DNA from 2 places in the Streptomyces sp. MGP-P1 genome. Region 2 is predicted to be linked to the other one. Evidence: predicted binding sites of a transcription regulator. Region 2 holds the regulator's gene; the other holds the start of a gene.
The links. The regulator HspR, encoded in region 2, represses chaperone genes until heat shock. The targets are predictions, from matches to a motif close to TTGAGNNNNNNNNNCTCAA.

Region 1: the regulator HspR is predicted to act here: its motif matches at 3,795-3,813, upstream of lon (endopeptidase La).

Annotation. Positions count from the first base shown of each region.
Region 1 covers NZ_JBYMEM010000006.1:671,498-676,733, forward strand. Annotated here, with positions in the region: gene AC3CH1_RS18790 (multifunctional oxoglutarate decarboxylase/oxoglutarate dehydrogenase thiamine pyrophosphate-binding subunit/dihydrolipoyllysine-residue succinyltransferase subunit) at 1-471, opposite strand, end outside; gene AC3CH1_RS18795 (HAMP domain-containing sensor histidine kinase) at 753-1,829, opposite strand; gene AC3CH1_RS18800 (response regulator transcription factor) at 1,826-2,563, opposite strand; gene AC3CH1_RS18805 (spermidine synthase family protein) at 2,799-3,509, opposite strand; gene lon (endopeptidase La) at 3,836-5,236, shown strand, end outside.
Region 2 covers NZ_JBYMEM010000005.1:701,676-706,911, reverse strand. Annotated here, with positions in the region: gene grpE (nucleotide exchange factor GrpE) at 1-100, shown strand, start outside; gene dnaJ (molecular chaperone DnaJ) at 197-1,390, shown strand; gene AC3CH1_RS12595 (heat shock protein transcriptional repressor HspR) at 1,392-1,844, shown strand; gene AC3CH1_RS12590 (hypothetical protein) at 1,920-2,444, opposite strand; gene AC3CH1_RS12585 (helix-turn-helix transcriptional regulator) at 2,606-3,640, opposite strand; gene AC3CH1_RS12580 (Rieske (2Fe-2S) protein) at 3,990-4,310, shown strand; gene AC3CH1_RS12575 (pyridoxamine 5'-phosphate oxidase family protein) at 4,434-4,835, opposite strand; gene clpB (ATP-dependent chaperone ClpB) at 4,968-5,236, shown strand, end outside.

The DNA of each region.
Region 1 (5,236 bases), on a different contig from region 2:
CTCCGGGCCGGCCGGGGCCTTGGTGGAATCGTCCTCCTTGGCCTTGGCGGGCGCGGCGGCGGGCTTCGCCGCCGCGGGCTTCGCCGGGGCCGGAGCCGGGGCGGCCTTGGCCGGGGACGACTGCGCGGGAGCCGCCGGAGCGGCTGCGGGCGCGGCCTTCGCCGGAGCAGCCGCCGGGGCGGGAGCGGCCGGGGCGGGCGCGGACGCCGGAGCGGCCGCGGCCGGAGCGGCGGGGGTCTCGGTCACCGGTGCGACGCCGGGAACGGGCTTGTCCGCCGTGCCGGAGGCACCCGGCTTGTAGTCGGCGAAGAAGTCCCACCAGGCGCGATCGACCGAACTGGGATCCTGGAGGTACTGCTGGTAGATCTCGTCGACGAGCCATTCATTGGCGCCGAACGCTGCGGCCGGGTTCGTACCCGGTCCGGCTTGATCGGTCGAGATGCTCGAGTTACTGGGGGACTGAGACGACACGGCGGCAACCGCCCTCTTCCGCTTCACAAGGTGATGGACAGCGGAAATCAAGGCTACGCCCCCCGAACCGTTCCTTGCAGGCCGGGCCGGTGCTTCGTCGTGCACATCACATCGGAAGGCGGGTTTCGGCGCAGGAAATGGCGGGAAACAAGCGAGGTTCCACTGCACTTCGGGTACGCAGGACCGAGGATACGGCCATCCGGCCGCATCCCTTTGAGGCCCCTGCTGGCAGGACACGGGTGAACGTGCCCTTCCGGTTCGACCCTATGTCAACAGCGCCGTCAACCGCGCGGCTCGGGAATTCCCGGGAGGGTGACCTGGATGCGGCAACCCCTCGCGGATTCGGCCACGCCGATCCGACCGCCGTGCAGATCGACGGCCCAACGGGCGATGGCCAGCCCCAGCCCCGTACCGCCGTCGCTTCCCGGACCGTGCGGGGAGGGCACCTGGCCCCGGTTGAAGCGCTCGAACACCCGGTGGCGCTCCGCCTCCGGGATGCCGGGCCCCTCGTCGACGACCTCCAGCTCCAGCGACTCGGGACGGTCCCCGCGCCGCGCGAGCACCGTCACCCGCCCGTGCGGCGGGCTGTGCTTGACCGCGTTGTCGATGAGGTTGGCGACCACCTGGTGCAGCCGCTCGGCGTCCGCGTGCGCGGTCAGCTCCGGCGGCGAGACGTCCAGATGCAGGTGGACGTCCGTACGGGAGTGGTTGCCCGAACCCGACGACAGACGTCGATGGGAGGCGGCGAGATTGGCCTCTTTCAGTACGCCCGAGAGATAGGGCCAGACCTCGAAACGGCGGGCCTTGAGCGCCACCACCCCGTTGTCCAGCCGCGACAGGTCCAGCAGCGTCTCGACCAGCCGGCCCAGCCGCTCCGTCTGCTGCAGCGCCGTGCGCATCGTCTCCGGATCGGCGGCGGACACCCCGTCCACCACGTTCTCCAGCACGGCTCTCAGCGCCGCGATGGGGGTGCGCAGCTCATGGCTGACATTGGCGACCAGCTCTTTTCGATGCCGGTCCTCCGCCTCCAGATCGTCCGCCATGCGGTTGATCGTCTGCGCCAGGTCCCCCAGCTCGTCCCGCCGCCCGGCACCGCTCACCCGGCGGGTGTAGTCGCCGTGCGAGATGGACCGGGCCACCGCTCTCATCTCGTCCAGCGGCGCGGTCAGACCGTGCGCCACGAACTGGGTGATCAGCAGCGTGGCGATCACCGAGAACACCGTGATGAAGCGGAACTCCGTACGGGTCCGCAACGCGACGATCAGCAGCCCCGTGGTGATGAACACCGAGACCACGACGAGTGTGCCGAGTTTGGCCTTGATGGAGAAGGGCCGCAGTCCGGACCCCGGCCGCGTCATGGCGCGGGAGTCTCCAGGGCGTAGCCCACGCCGTGCACGGTACGGATCCGCTCCGCGCCGATCTTCCGGCGCAGCGCCTTGATGTGACTGTCGACCGTGCGCGTGCCCGAGGCGTCAGCCCAGTCCCACACCTCGGCCAGCAACTGCTCCCGGGAGAGCACCGCGCGCGGGGTGTTGGCCAGACAGACCAGCAGGTCGAACTCGGTCGGCGTGAGGTGGACGTCCTCGGCGCGCACCCGGACCCGGCGCTGCGCGTGGTCGATCTCCAGCTCACCCAGACGCAGTATGCCGCTCCGCGGGGTGACGGCGGCCAGCGCGGCCCGCTCCACCCGGCGCAGCAGCACGTGCACCCGGGCGGCCAGCTCCCGCATGGAGAACGGCTTGGTCATGTAGTCGTCCGCGCCGACCCCGAGCCCGACCAGCATGTCGGTCTCGTCGTCGCGCGCGGTGAGCATCATCACCGGTACCGGGCGCTGCGCCTGTACGCGGCGGCAGACCTCCAGGCCGTCGAAGCCGGGAAGCATGATGTCGAGCACCATCAGGTCGGGCTGCCAGGCCTCGGCCGCGTCCACGGCCGCAGGGCCGTCCAGCGCGGTCTGCACCAGGAAGCCCTCCGCCCGCAGCCGGGCGGAGATGGCGTCGACGATCGTGGGGTCGTCCTCGACCACCAGCACCCGGCGCTGAGCCCCCGGGGTGGCCGCGACGCCGCTGTGGGTGGTGTGTGTCTGTTCCATCGCCCCGCCCCTGCCCGTTCTCGCGGGAGCCATTCCCCCGGAGGCACGGTTTTCGCTCGTGGATTTCGGTGGGTGATCCCGTGTGCCGGTCAGCAGCGTAAAGGCAGCGGAGGGCTCCCGGCTACGCAGGGTGTTGCCCCGGACGTGCGCGTCCACGCCGACCGGGCGGCCGGATGGTCGCCCTGGCGCCGGTCGACCCGTGCCGCCGCCGGTCCGCGCATACCGGGAGGGGGGTTCAGATCGTCCGAAGTGCGAGATGGACCACGTCGGGCACACCTCGGGCAACGGCCACCTCTTCCGTCCGAACCCTGCTGAACCCGGCATTCCGCAAGGCCTGTTCGAAGGCCGGCGACGGCTGCGCGGACCAGACGGCGAGCACTCCGCCCGGGGTCAGCCGGTCGTGGCAGTGCGCCAGGCCGGCGGGGGAGTAGAGGCTTCCGTTGTCCTCCGTGACGGTCCAGTCCGGCCCGTTGTCGATGTCCAGACACAGGGCGTCGTAACGCTCCGTGGTGGTACGGAGGTGGGCGACGAGATCCGTGTGGAGGATCCCGGTCCGGGGGTCGGCCAGCGCCGGCCCGGAGATCCGGTCCAGCGGCCCGGCCAGGTGCCAGTCCACGATCGCCTGCTCCCGCTCCACGACCACGATCCGGCCCCAGCGCCCCTCCTCGGCGGCCCGCACCAGCGAGAACCCGACGCCCAGGCCGCCGATCAGCACCGAGGGACCGGTCCGCGCGGCGGGCAGGGCGGCCAGCGCGGCGTCGATCAGCAGCCGCTCGGAGCGCCCGTCGGAGGTGTCCATCAGGAAGCAGCCGTTGGCGATGATCTCGAAGTGCTCCCCGCGCTCCCGCAGCACGACCTCGCCGAAGGGTCCCTCGCGGCGGTCGAGGACGACGGGGGTGTCGGCGGAAAGCGTCGGCAACGGGTCGTGGGCGGGCATCGCACGCATCGGGGGCATCGCGGGCATCGCGGGCATCGTGTGGCTCTCCGGTCTCCGGTCGTAGCGGTCGGTGTTCGTCATCCTGGCCGCCGCCCGGGCCGAGGGCCAGCGAGTTCCCTCTTCCGGGATCTTCCGGGGCGGGGAACAACGGCCCGCCCGGTGGCGCTCCCGCATGCGGAGGACCGCCCCGCGCCGCCCGTCGGGAGGACGGCAAGGACGGTCCGGGGCCGACTCGGGAGCGTCTGATCGCTCAGAGCGAACAAGCGGTGGGGAACATTCGGCGGCTCAGGAGCATTGAGTCCACATAGCTCAACTTGCCTGCCGAAGGGGAGATCATGACTAACGAGTCCGAGGCGTTCACACCGATCGACCTGCCCGTGCTGCCGCTCGACGACGAGGTCGTCCTGCCCGGCATGGTGGTGCCGCTCGACCTGTCCGACACCGAGGTGCGCGCCGCCGTCGAGGCCGCGCAGGCCGCCGCCCGTCCCGGTGGGGGCAAGCCCCAGGTGCTGCTGGTCCCGCGGATCGACGGGACGTACACGGGGACCGGTGTCCTCGGCACCGTCGAGCAGGTCGGACGCCTGTCGGACGGTGACCCGGGCGCCCTGATCCGGGCCCGCGACCGGGTCCGCATCGGCGCCGGGACCAGTGGGCCCGGCCGGGCGCTCTGGGTCGAGGGGACCGTGCTCGAGACCGCCGCCCCCGACCCGCTGCCCGGATCCGTCGCCGAGCTGGTCAAGGAGTACAAGGCACTCGCCACCAGCTGGCTGAAGAAGCGCGGCGCCTGGCAGGTCGTGGACCGGGTCCAGCAGATCGACGACCTCTCCGCGCTCGCCGACAACTCCGGATACTCACCGTTCCTCACCACAGCGCAGAAGGTCCAGCTCCTGGAGACCGTGGACCCGATCGCCCGGCTGAAGCTCGCCATCCAGTGGCTGAGCGAGCACCTCGCCGAGCAGGACGTGGCCGAATCCATCGCCAAGGACGTGCAGGACGGCGTCGACAAGCAGCAGCGCGAGTTCCTGCTGCGCCGCCAGCTGGACGCCGTGCGCAAGGAGCTCTCCGAGCTCAACGGCGACCCGGAGGACGAGTCCGACGACTACCGGGCCCGTGTCGAGGCCGCCGACCTCCCCGAGCACGTCCGCGAGGCCGCGCTCAAGGAGGTCGAGAAGCTGGAGCGGTCCAGCGACCAGTCGCCCGAGGGCTCCTGGATCCGCACCTGGCTGGATACCGTCCTCGAACTGCCCTGGACCGAGCGGACCGAGGACGCCTACGACATCCGCGGCGCCCGGGAGATCCTGGACGCCGAGCACGCCGGCCTCGCCGACGTGAAGGAACGCATCACCGAGTACCTCGCGGTGCGCAAGCGCCGTGCCGACCGGGGGCTGGGTGTGGTGGGCGGCCGCCGCGGTGGCGCGGTGCTGGCCCTCGTCGGCCCGCCCGGCGTCGGCAAGACCTCCCTCGGAGAGTCCGTCGCGCACGCCATGGGCCGCAAGTTCGTCCGCGTCGCGCTCGGCGGTGTCCGGGACGAGGCGGAGATCCGCGGCCACCGGCGTACGTACGTGGGCGCGCTCCCCGGCCGTATCGTGCGGGCCATCAAGGAGGCCGGTTCGATGAACCCGGTCGTCCTGCTCGACGAGATCGACAAGGTCGGCTCCGACTTCCGGGGCGACCCGGCCGCCGCCCTCCTCGAAGTCCTCGACCCGGCCCAGAACCACACCTTCCGCGACCACTAC
Region 2 (5,236 bases):
GCGGGTGGCCGTCGCCGAGCCGCAGCCGGGCGCCACGCCCGCCGCGGCCAAGGAAGAGAAGACAGACGACGAGGAGAGCGGTGGCACCGAGGAGGTCTGACGGCAACGCGTCTGACCACCACGGTGTCCACCGACCGGCCCGGCGGCCGGCCCACGGGCCGGCCGCTCGGCCGATCGTCCGGAAGGAGGGACGTCGATGAGCACGAAGGACTTCGTCGAGAAGGACTACTACAAGGTCCTCGGCGTCCCCAAGGACGCCACCGACGCCGAGGTCAAGAAGGCGTACCGGAAGCTCGCCCGCGAGTTCCACCCGGACGCCAACAAGGGCGACGCCAAGGCGGAGGAGCGCTTCAAGGAGATCTCCGAGGCGAACGACGTCCTCGGTGACCCCAAGAAGCGCAAGGAGTACGACGAGGCGCGCGCCCTCTTCGGCAACGGCGGTTTCCGCCCCGGCCCCGGTGGTGCCGGCGGCAACTTCAACTTCGACCTGGGCGACCTCTTCGGAGGCGGCGCCCAGGGCGGCGGACAGGGCGGCGCGGGCGGCGGCTTCGGCGGCGGCGGGGGCGGTCTCGGCGACGTCTTCGGCGGGCTGTTCAACCGCGGCGGCACGGGCACCCGTGTCCAGCCCAAGCGCGGCCAGGACATCGAGACCGAGGTGACGCTCAGCTTCACCGAGGCGGTCGACGGGGCCACGGTCCCGCTCCGGATGTCCAGCCAGGCGCCCTGCAAGGCGTGCTCCGGCACCGGCGACAAGAACGGCACCCCCAGGGTCTGCCCGACCTGCGTCGGCACCGGCCAGGTCTCGCGCGGCAGCGGCGGCGGCTTCTCGCTCACCGACCCCTGTGTGGACTGCAAGGGCCGGGGCCTCATCGCCCAGGACCCGTGCGACGTCTGCAAGGGAAGCGGCCGGGCGAAGTCGGCGCACACCATGCAGGTGAGGATTCCGGCGGGCGTCTCCGACGGCCAGCGGATCCGGCTGCGCGGCAAGGGCGGCGCGGGCGAACGCGGCGGCCCGGCCGGCGATCTGTACGTCGTCGTCCACGTCGACGCCCACCCGGTCTTCGGCCGCAAGGGCGACAACCTCACGGTCACCGTGCCCGTCACCTATCCGGAGGCGACGCTCGGCGGCGAGGTCAAGGTCCCCACTCTCGGCGGCCCCCCGGTCACCCTGAAGCTTCCCGCCGGCACCCCCAACGGGCGTACGATGCGCGCCCGGGGCAAGGGCGCGGTGCGCAAGGACGGCACCCGCGGCGACCTGCTGGTCACCGTGGAGGTCGCGGTCCCCAGGGACCTGGGCCAGGAGGCCAGGGACGCCCTGGAGGCCTACCGGAAGGCGACCGCGGACGAGGACCCGCGGGCGGACTTGTTCCAGGCTGCGAAGGGAGCTTGAGATGGACGGCCGTCGACGCAATCCGTACCAGCTGACCGATGAGACACCGGTGTACGTGATCTCGATCGCGGCCCAGCTCTCGGGCCTGCACCCGCAGACACTGCGTCAGTACGACCGTCTCGGCCTGGTCTCCCCGGACCGTACGGCCGGGCGCGGCCGGCGCTACTCGGCCCGCGACATCGAACTGCTGCGCACCGTGCAGCAGCTGTCGCAGGACGAGGGCATCAACCTCGCCGGCATCAAGCGGATCATCGAGCTGGAGAACCAGGTCGCGGCCCTCCAGCAGCGCGTCGCCGAGCTCTCGGCGACGGTGGACGGCGCGGCGGTCGCCATGCGGCAGCGCGAGGCCCAGGTGCACGCCTCGTACCGTCGGGACCTCGTGCCGTACCAGGACGTGCAGCAGACCAGCGCGCTGGTGGTCTGGCGGCCGAAGCCGAAGCGGCCGACGGACTGAGCCCATCGTCCGCCGAGGGGCCGGGAGAGCGTTCATCCGCTCTCCCGGCCCCTCGGCGTGTGCGGGGCGCGGGGCCTACGGCAGGAGCTCGCTGACGGCCTCGACCGCCGTCATCCACATCGGTTGGCCGCCGGTGCCGAACGCGGCGGCCAGCGCGTAGCCGATCGCCGCGTCGAGGGGCTCGACGGCGGCCCCGGCCCGCCATTCGGCGAGCACCTTCCGGTCGCCGTCCGAGGAGAAGTCCCCGAGGCGCTTGCCGTTCCGGGTCAGCCGACTGCTCGGGATCGAGTCGGGCACGAGCCGGTAGGACGTACCCGCGCAGCGGACGTCGACGCGGTAGGAGCGGCGGCGGAGTCTTCCCTTGCCGGGCGTGATCGTCGCTTTCCGGCCGTCCACGGTGAGCGTGAGGTGGCGGGGGTCGCGGGTGCCGATGGCGATGTGGTCGTCGACCGCCGCGCCGGGGGCGCGGGTGAGGACGACGCGGGGGATCCTCTCGCCGCTCACGACGAGCATCTCGCATTGCTCGCCCGCGAGTTCGACCAGGATCTCCCCGTGGTGGTCGTCCTCGACGGCGGCGGGTACGGGGGTGGTGTCGTTCATCCGGTCCGGTGGTCCTTCTGTCGCGAGGCGGGAACGCGTCAGGTCGGTCAGGCCTGACGTACGGAATTCTCGCAGGCGGCAGGGGAGTTCAGGAGACCACCGGTGTCCGCCACGTCACCGGTCGTCCGCCACCGGGAGCGGTCCCCCGCCGCCGGGCGCGGTCATGCTCCCGGCTCGGGGGTGAGCGCGCGACCGGGGCCTGATTCCAGGATTCCGGATCGTGCGATCAGGTAGCCGAGCTGGGCACGGCTGTTGCTGCCGAGCGCGACGCTGAGTTTGGCGATGTGCGACCGGCAGGTGCGGACGTTCATGCCGAGGCGGCGGGCGATGGCCTCGTCGACGTGGCCCTCGACGAGCAGTTTGGCGATCGAATGTCTCACCCCGGAGATGCCGTCCGTCGTGGAGTCGTACGGGATCTGTTCCTGGAGGGGTACCGCGCGGTGCCAGAACTGCTCGAAGACCTTGGCGAGGTACTCCACGATGCCGGGGTGCCGCAGCTCGAGGGCTACGGTGCGGTCGTCGGTCGCCGGTATGAAGGCGACGGTGCGATCGAAGATCATGAGCCGCTCTATCAGCTCCTCGAGTGTTCGGATCTCCACCTTGCTCTCGGCCATTCGGGCCGCGTAATTGAGGGTTCCATGGCTGTGGCGGACGGTGTGCTGGTACAGGGTGCGCATGCCGACGCCACGTTCCGCGAGCATCTGACCGCGTTCCATGGCGATGGTGAGGGCGTTCTCGCTGCGCCCGCCGCCCGGCTGAATGGTGAGGACTTCCGAACGGCACTCGGCGAGGGCGAGTTCGATCGAGGCGTTGATGCGGCCGATGCCTTCGAGGACCGTAATGGCGTGTGTGGTCGGCGGAGCCTGGGCACTGATCGCCATGAAGGGTTCGAACACCTCGGTGAGCTCCACCGAGAGCCGCCTTCGCTCCTGGATCTCCCGCTCGATCGGGTGGAGCCGCTGCGTGAGCGCCGCGGACGGCGGCACCGGCCGCAGCCAGGTGGGGTCGTCGGGATCGGGATGGAGCAGGGCGAATTCGAGCAGACACGGAGCGTCTTCCGCCTCGACGCGAGCTATTTTGCCCACACTCAGCGCACTGGCGTAGACCCGTGCTCCCTCGTCACACAAGGCACTAACCGAGTGGGGATGTACCGCTTTAGTGCTGTCTGTGGTCAATTCTCCACCCCCCAGGAACATGAATCAGCAGGAACATGATGCATCGCTTCTGTGGCGTTGACGTGCCTGGATGGGCCATCGTCTTGTTCTGCGGGGGAGAGGAAACCTTGGAAGTGAGGACGAAGCCCATCATGAGTAACAAAACGCTTCGCTCGGTGCTTGCTGTTGCCTTCTCCGTTGGGCTGACGACCGGGGCGCTGAGTGTTCTTGACCTCGTTGAGGGCGGCGTGACCCACGGTACGGCCGGCGCACAGGTGCAGGCCGCTCCGCCTCCGGACCTGGCCTGGGACTCCATGCCCGCACGGACGACGGGGGCAGAAGCAGCCCCCGGGGCGCTGTCGGAGAACGCCCCTGTCGCACGGGGCCGGGTATGAGCACCCCGCCGGACGACCGGACCTTCCGGCGCGAGATGGCGACCGCCTATCGCTCAGGGTGGCATTTCATCGATCTGCTCACGGCACTCCCCCGCCGTGGCGACTCGTTGATGGTCACCCTGTTCGGAGAGCCGATCGTCGTGGTGATGGAGGAGGACGAGGACGTCCGCGCCTATCGCTGTCTCCGTCGGCCGCGCGGTGCGCCGCAGCCGGTCCGCTGTGCCGTGAGGTACGGCATGATCTTCGTCAACCTCGATCAGCGGGACCATGAGCTGTTCGACGCAGAACCACTTTCCGCCACCCCCCGCAGTGCCTGAGCGATTCCCCCGTCGTCACCTATCGCTCCGGCGCTTCCCCCACACAGCGGCGCCACCGTGACCTGAACACGGTGGCGCCGTTGTGCTGTTCCCGTACGGGGGCGGCGCCCGGGGAGCCGTGGGTCAGGCCTTGCCGAGCGCCCGGTCGAGGGTGATCTCGATGACGACCCGGGTCGGGTTGATCCGCGGGGCGCGGCCGTAGCGCGCCTCGTGACGGGCTTCCGCGTCCGCGACGGCCTCCGGCTCCGTGCGGATGACCGCGAGGCCCTCCAGGGTCGCCCAGCGGGCCCTGTCGATCTGGCAGACGGCCACGCGTGCCCCGCCGGGTCCGGCGGCCCGGATGTTGGCGACCTTGCGGCTGCCCCCGTCGGTGATCACGCGCGCGACCCCGGCCTCCGGGTCGTACGTCACGCACACCGGCACCACGTGCGGCGTGCCGTCCGGGCGGGGCGTCGTCAGGGTGGAGAGGTGGCTCTCGCGCCAGAACGCGGCATAAGCGGGAGTGGGGTCGTGTACGTCTGCCATGGGGGCAGCGTACGAGGGTCGTCGCCGGGGGGCCGCAGCGCGTGCGCGCCATGCCTTGAGTGGAATACACTCAACTTTGTGTAGGTTGACCAAGTCAACACAGGAATCGGGCGCGAGGAGGAGTGACCACACGTGGACGCCGAGCTGACCAACAAGAGCCGGGACGCCATCAACGCGGCCACCAGCAGGGCGGTGAAGGACGGGCACGCCGATCTGACCCCGGGGCACCTGCTCCTCGCGCTGCTGGAGGGCCAGGACAACGAGAACGTGACCGACCTGCTCGCCGCCGTCGAGGCCGACCAGGCCGCGGTGCGGGGCGGGACCGAGCGGCTGCTCGGGGGACTGCCCAGCGTCACCGGCTCCACCGTCGCCCCGCCGGCGCCCAACCGCGAGCTGCTGGC